Regions from separate parts of the Streptomyces sp. NPDC086080 genome, predicted to be linked through region 1. Evidence: riboswitches for the same ligand, from Rfam matches in the RefSeq annotation. Region 1 holds a riboswitch; the other holds the start of a gene.
The links. Region 1 has a riboswitch for cyclic di-AMP ahead of ACIF9R_RS31985 (M23 family metallopeptidase). Riboswitches for the same ligand answer to the same signal wherever they lie in the genome.
Positions count from the first base shown of each region.

Region 2: linked by a shared signal. The riboswitch ahead of ACIF9R_RS06230 (transglycosylase SLT domain-containing protein) and the one ahead of ACIF9R_RS31985 (M23 family metallopeptidase) in region 1 are both predicted to bind cyclic di-AMP.

Region 1 covers NZ_JBITRU010000037.1:14,987-18,619, forward strand. The annotation lists gene ACIF9R_RS31980 (PrsW family intramembrane metalloprotease) at 1-659, shown strand, start outside; gene ACIF9R_RS31985 (M23 family metallopeptidase) at 813-1,832, opposite strand; cyclic di-AMP (ydaO/yuaA leader) riboswitch at 1,845-2,001, opposite strand; tRNA gene ACIF9R_RS31990 (tRNA-Met) at 2,296-2,369, opposite strand; gene ACIF9R_RS31995 (dihydrofolate reductase family protein) at 2,443-3,576, opposite strand.
Region 2 covers NZ_JBITRU010000004.1:52,853-56,485, reverse strand. The annotation lists gene ACIF9R_RS06235 (polyprenyl synthetase family protein) at 1-754, opposite strand, end outside; cyclic di-AMP (ydaO/yuaA leader) riboswitch at 1,281-1,450, shown strand; gene ACIF9R_RS06230 (transglycosylase SLT domain-containing protein) at 1,456-1,938, shown strand; gene ACIF9R_RS06225 (HAD family hydrolase) at 1,902-2,774, opposite strand; gene ACIF9R_RS06220 (GNAT family N-acetyltransferase) at 2,997-3,633, shown strand, end outside.

The DNA of each region.
Region 1 (3,633 bases):
CGGACCGGCAGCGGCTGAGGCGGGTGCTGCTGCCGCTGTGCGGACTGCTCCTGGCGATGGGCATGCACGCGCTGTGGAACGGTTCGGCCACGCTCGGACACTTCGGCTTCTTCGCGGTGTACGGGGCGTTCATGGTGCCGATGTTCGGCCTGCTGACCTGGCTGGTGGTGTGGACGAGGCACCGGGAGCTGCGGACCGTGCGGGTGGAACTGCCCGCGTACGCGGTGGCGGGCTGGCTCACCCCGGCGGAGCCGTTCGCGCTCGGCTCGATGCGGGCGCGGCGCCTGGCCCGGCAGTACGCCCGCCGGTACGGCGGCAAGCCCGCGGCGCGCGCGGTCGCGCAGTACGAGGCCTACGCGACCTCGCTGGCGTTCCTGCGGCACCGGGGCCGACTGGGCAGGGCCGGGACGGATTTCGTGACCCGGGAACGGGAGCTGCTACTGGAGTTGTGGCACCGGCGGGGCGCGGCCCGTCCGGCGCTGGACCACGCGGCCCGTGTCACCGCGCCGCCGGTTCCGGTCGCCGCCGCACCGTGGCCGGCGCACGGGGCGTACGGTCCTCCTTCGCCCGGCCATCCTGCGTACGGCCACCCTGCGCACGGGCAGCCGCCCTACGGGCACCCCTACCCGGCGTACGACCCGAACGCCTACCGCCCCTGACGGGTCCGCGCAGTGCACGACGGTCCGTCAAGAACCGTAAGTTCCCCGGCGGACGACGGGGCTGCCGCGACCGCCCCGGAACACACCTGACCGGCAGCCCTGACGTCGGGGGGGCGTCGTCGGGACTGCCGGGGTCTCAGGGGGCGGCGGGGCTCAGGGGTTGAGGCCCTTGCTCTGCAGCCAGGCCATCGGGTCGATGCCCGAGGAGGAGCCACCGGTGTGGACCTCCAGGTGGAGGTGGGCCCCGGTGGAGTTGCCGGTGGAGCCGACTCGGCCGATCACATCGCCGGTGTTGACCTTCTGGCCCACGCTGACGCTGATGGAGGACTGGTGGGCGTACCAGATCTCGGTGCCGTCGTCGAGGGTCAGCACCGTCTTGTAGCCGTAGGAGCCGTCCCAGCCGGCGGAGGTGATCGTGCCGGTGTGGACCGCCTTGATCAGCGTGCCGCTGGGGGCGGCGAAGTCGAGGCCGGTGTGCTGGCCGGAGGACCAGTAGGCGCCGGACTGACCGAAGGTCGAGGAGATGGTGTACGAGGAGGTCGGCAGCGTGTACTGCGTGGCCAGCTCGGCGAGGCGCTCGGCCTCGGCCTTCTTCGCGGCCTCCTCCTCCGCCTTCTTCTTGGCGGCCTCGGCCTTGGCCTTGGCCTCCTTCTCCGCCTTGGCGGCGGCCTCGGCGGCCTGCTTCTCGGCGGCGGCGACGGCCTCGGCGGCGGCCTTGGTCTCGGCCTGGATCTGCTGCTGCTCGACCTGGGCCATGATCCGGCTGCGCAACGCCTCACCGGCACCGGAGGATCCCTGGTCGGCCTCGTCCTCGGTCATACCGAGGGTGCTGAGGGGGGTGGCCGAACCCTGGGGGGTTTCCTCGTCGGAGATGAGGGAACCCACAGTGGGGAGGTCGGGCATGGAGATCGAGACCGGCGGCTTGCCGGTCTGGGCGGTGGCCATGCCACCGGCACCGACGGCCGCTATGACACCGACACCGAGGACGGTGGAGCTACGGGCGAGCCCTCCCCCGCGCTGCTTGGAGACGCGGTGCCGGCCACGGACCGGGCGAAGGGACTCCGCGGTGGGGTTCCACTCCTCGAAGGGCCCCTCGTCGGCGCGGACCTCACCGTAGGCGAAGGTGTCGCTCGGCTTGAACGGGGCCTCGGGGGCAGGCGGGTTGGACGCCACGTGGGCGTGCTCCTTTCCTTCCTTCTTCGCCTACCGGGTTAGCTGACGGGTTCGGAGCAGGAAGGTCTCCTACGCGCGTACCGAGCCGTGTTGCCACGGCGCTGTCCGCGCGATTCACCCCAATGTGGTGGTTCCCCGGTTCCCTTGCGGGATTCGGCGCGTGCGCACGGAGCCGACTTCTGTGACGGCTGGGACGACCGCGCTGCGTTATCGAACGTTAATAGACGTGAGGGCCGGATTCCAAGCCGTTCCTCTTGATCATTAAGGATTCCCGCGCGGACTTAAGCGCCACGAGTGGTCAAAAACGGGCGAGTTGACTGCACCTCGGACGCGAGGCGATATCTGACGGTTCGTCAGTTGTTATGCGCTGCGGGACGATACGATCACAGCGAGTGAGACGGGCGCCGGACGGCAAAAACACCGAGGACCGGAACCCTTTCGGATTCCGGCCCTCGGCCTTCAGTAGCGGGGACAGGATTTGAACCTGCGACCTCTGGGTTATGAGCCCAGCGAGCTACCGAGCTGCTCCACCCCGCGTCGTTGAGACAAGTGTACGTCATGCGCGGGACACGGCGCACACCCATGACCGGCGCCCGCCGCCGCGCGGGATTCAGCCGTCGAGCAGATGCCCGTTCGGCGCCTTGGCGCGCTCCTCGTACTCCGGCAGGACGACGACGACGGCGCCCCCGTCCGCCAGCACGCCGCTGCCGTCGGCCCCCGCCACGAACGTGTCCGGCTCCCGCCAGGCCGTGACCACCCGCCGTACCCCCACGTCCAGGATCAGCCGGGCACAGGGCGCCGGCCGGGACGCGCGCCGGGCACACGGCTCCAGGCTGGAGTACACGGTGGCGCCGGCCAGACGGGGGTCCGTGGGGTCGGCCTTGGCGAGCGCGGCCTCCTCCGCGTGCACCACCGGGTCCGTGCCCTCCCGGGAGTGCCCGCGCGCCAGCTCCGTACCGTCGGCCGCCACCACCACCGCGCCCACGCTGAACGCCGTCGTCGAGGGCGGGCACTGGGCGGCCAGCTCACAGGCGAGGGCCAGCCAGTGGTGGTCGGCGGCGGAGTCCAGCGCCCCGGTGCCGGGCGCGGTGGGCTCGTAGCGCATGAGCACGACATCACCGATCGGGCGGGTCTCCACAAGACGCAGCCGACCGCCCTGGTAGGACCCGGGTCCGAAGAGGCGGGGGGCGTCCGCGTCGCCGACGAACAGCGGAGCGAGGACCAACTGCACCTCGTCGGCGAGGCCCTGGGTGAGCAACTGGGTGTGGATCTGCCCGCCGCCCTCGACCATCAGCCGCCGCACCCCGCGCACGGCGCGCAGATGCTCCAGCAGCGGCCGCCAGTCGAGTGCGGGGCCGAGCGGGACGACGTCGGCGGCGATACCGAGGGCGCGGGCCCGCTCGGCGCCCTCGCCGGTGGTGTAGAGGATCTTCTCGCCGCCGGTGTGCCAGAACCGCGCCGTCGGGTCGAGGTCGCCGGAGCCGCTGACGGCGACCTTGAGCGGGTACTCGGGCCTGCCCGCCGCGACCCGGGCGGCACGCCGCTCGGGCGAGTTGACCAGCAGCCGGGGATTGTCGGCGCGGATCGTGCCGGCGCCGACCAGGATGGCGTCCACGCCCGCCCGTACCTCGTCGACCCGGTCGAAGTCGGCCGGACCGGACAGCAGCAGCCGGTCCGGGCCGGTGTCGTCCAGGTAGCCGTCGAGGGAGACGGCGGCGGACAGCAGGACGTACGGACGGGGCATCGGCGTACTCCGGGTGACGGTCGGCGGCCGGCCGGGGGAGGGGCGCGGTCGGCCGGG
Region 2 (3,633 bases), on a different contig from region 1:
GTCGCAGTACGGGCAGCGTGGCGATGCCCTCGCGCAGGTCCGTGCCGGGGGTCTTGCCGGACTCGTGGGTGTCGGAGGCGATGTCCAGGACGTCGTCGGCGAGCTGGAAGGCGACGCCGAGCCGCTCACCGTACTGGGTGAGCACGTCGACCACGGTCTCGTCGGCGCCGGACATCATCGCGCCGAAGCGGCAGGAGACGGCGACCAGCGAGCCGGTCTTGCCGCCGAGCACGTCCAGGTAGTGGTCGACCGGGTCGCGGCCGTCCTGCGGCCCCGCGGTCTCCAGGATCTGTCCGGTGACCAGCCGCTCGAACGCCTCGGCCTGCACCCGCACCGCCTCCGGGCCGAGGTCCGCCAGGATGTGCGAGGCCCGCGCGAAGAGGAAGTCCCCGGTGAGGACCGCGACGGAGTTGCCCCAGCGGGTGTTCGCGCTGTCCACCCCGCGCCGCACCTCGGCCTCGTCCATCACGTCGTCGTGGTACAGCGTGGCCAGATGGGTCAGCTCGACCACCACGGCGGAGGGCACCACGCCGGGCGCGTAGGGGTCCCCGAACTGGGCGGCGAGCATCACGAGCAGCGGGCGGAACCGCTTGCCACCGGCCCGCACCAGGTGCTGGGCGGCACCCGTGATGAGGGGGACCTCACTCTTGGTGGCCTCGATCAGCCCTTCCTCGACAGCCGTCATTCCGGCCTGGACATCGGCTTCCAGAGCCTGGTCCCCCACGCTCAGCCCGAACGGCCCGACGACGGTCACGAGGGGTCTCCTGTCTGCTGGTGTCCACTGGCGATTACACGGAATGTCGATAGGTCGCTGCCCTCACTCAAGTCAGCGTATCCGGTCACCTTTCGATCACCACCGGCACCTCGGGTTACCGGCAGGGCGCCACGGGATCAGGAGCGGGGCGCTTCCGATCGACGGCCGACAACGGACATTCCCCTCCTTTCCTGGACGCAAAGACGCCCGGACCATCCTGCCCGGACTCATGCCCGATTTGCCGCAATTGGCCAGTGAATTCCCGTAGGCCTCAAATGCTCCGGCGCCAGGCGATCAGTGAGGTCGGTCACGCGCGACCCACCCCGCCGGCCATCACGCCGCACCGGCGTCCACCCTTCTCCCGGACCGGAGTTGACCCTTGGCACTCGCAAAGGATCAAGCGTCCCAAATCACCCGTTCGAAGATCAAAGGGCCACATGTGTGACGTCTTCACTTGTTCCCGACATCCCCTCTCGCATACGTTCCGGGCCTGCCGGGCGGACGCCGAATCCTGCCACCGCCCGCATCACACCCACCGACGAACTCACGCACGGCAGGAGCGGGGGACCCAGGTAAGTCGCCGGGCCGGGCCATCGCGCCGGAACGGCTAGGGGTGAAGCCATGCCCGCAAGGGCACGGCCGGGCACTCTCCCGCCCGAACCCGACAGCTCACCTCGCAGGCGTAGGAGAGGAACACAGACATGCCCGCTTCCGGTCACTCCCGCCTCGGCCGCCGCCTCGTCCGCTCCCTCGCCGTCGCCGGCACCGGCGTCGCCGTGGTCGCCCTCCCGCTGTTCGGCGCCACCACCGCCGCCGCGGCCACCACGACCCCCGCCACGACCGCCGCCTCCACGACGGCGTACCCGGACAACCTCGACGGCTGGATCCGCGAGTCGCTGGACGTCATGGCGCAGCACGGCATCCCGGGCTCCTACGAGAGCATCCACCGCAACATCATGCGCGAGTCCTCCGGCAACCCGGCCGCCATCAACCTGTGGGACTCCAACGCCGCCGCCGGCACCCCGTCGAAGGGCCTGCTGCAGGTCATCGACCCGACCTTCCAGGCGTACCACGTCCCCGGCACCGCCTTCGACCCGTTCGACCCGGTCGCGAACATCACGGCGGCCTGCAACTACGCCGCCGACCGCTACGGCTCGATCGACAACGTCTTCGGCGCGTACTGAGCCGACCGCTGACGGCCGAGCACGGCCGCACCACCGAACAGTCGCTCGAGGACGACGGCCACGCCGTCGTCCTCGTTCGACGTGGTGACCTCGTCGGCCACCGCCTTCAGCTCGGGGTGCGCGTTCGCCATGGCGACGCCGTGCGCCGCCCAGTCGAACATGGGGATGTCGTTCGGCATGTCACCGAAGGCGACCGTGCGCGCCGGGCTCAGCCCCAGATGCTCGGCGGCCAGCGCGAGCCCGGTCGCCTTGGTCACCCCGCACGGCTGGAGCTCCACGGTCCCCGGGCCCGACATGGTGACCGTCGCCAGTGAACCGACCACCGACCGCGCCGCCGCGGCCAGCGCGTCGTCGGACAGCCGCGGGTGGCGCAGCAGCACCTTGCTGATCGGCCGCTCCCACAGATCGCTCCGCCGCTCGACCCGTACGGCGGGCAGCGTCGGATGCGGCATCAGATAGCCCGGCTCGATCAGCGTCAGCCCGTCGGCCCCGTCCTGATCGACCGCGGCGTACACCTCCCCGACCTCGGCCTCGATCTTGCCGAGAGCCGTCTCGGCCAGTTCCCGGTCCAGCCTGACGGACCACAGCAGCCGGCCCGCGCCGGCGTCGTACACCTGCGCGCCCTGTCCGCACACCGCGAGCCCCGTGCAGCCGAGGTCGTCGAGGAGCGGCCGCACTCTGGGGGCCGGGCGCCCCGTCACCACGAGGTGCTGGGCACCGGTTTGCGCCACCCGCCTCAGAGCGGCGAGGGACCGGTCGGACAGGGTGTCGTCGCCGCGCAGCAGCGTCCCGTCCAGGTCGGTGGCGATGAGCGAGCAATCGGTGGGTGCGGCCATGATCAGAGAATACGGACAACACGACCGTCCGATTCACGGTGCTCGTATCGGCTCGCTTTCGGTGCGATTCCCCTTTCGTAGGCGCCGGGTTCGGACCGGTTCATGACTCTTTCACCGATTGGCGAGAACATCGTCCGCTCTCTACCGTCCGCCCGGGATGGGGCGGTACCTTCCAAGGGTCCAGGGGGGACTTGATCGGGGGGTCAGGTGAGCAGTGGACGCATGCGCGTGCTGAGGCCCGGGGAGCTCGGCGAGGGGGAACGGGAGCGCTGGCGGGAGCTGCGTGCCGCGACGGACGCACCGCGCAGCCCTTTCATGGAACCGGAGTTCACCGCCGCGGTGGGCCGGGTGCGGCCGCGGGCCCGGGTGGCGGTGCTGTACGAAGGGGCCGACCCGATGGGCTTCCTGCCGTACGAGCGGGGCCCGTTGGGGCAGGGCCGGGCGATCGGGCTCGGGGTGTCGGACTGTCAGGGCGCGGTGCTGGCTCCCGGTGTCGCCGTGGACGCCGCCGAGCTGCTGCGGGCGTGCTCGGTGTCGAGCCTCGTCTTCGACAACCTGGAGTCCGGCCAGGAGTTGTTCGTGCCGTACGCGGCCGAGGCGCACACCACCTATGTCATCGACGTGGAGAAGGGCTACGGGACGTACGAGTCCGAGCTGCGCGTCCGGTCGCCGAAGTTCCTGAAGACCACGCTGGCCAAGGAGCGCAGGCTGGGCCGCCAGGCCGGACCCGTGCGGTTCGTCTTCGACGAACGCGACCCGGCCGCGCTGCGGGTCCTCATGCGATGGAAGTCGGCGCAATATCGCAGGACCGGACGCCGCGACCGGTTCGCGCGGGAGTGGATCGCCCTGCTCGTGGGCC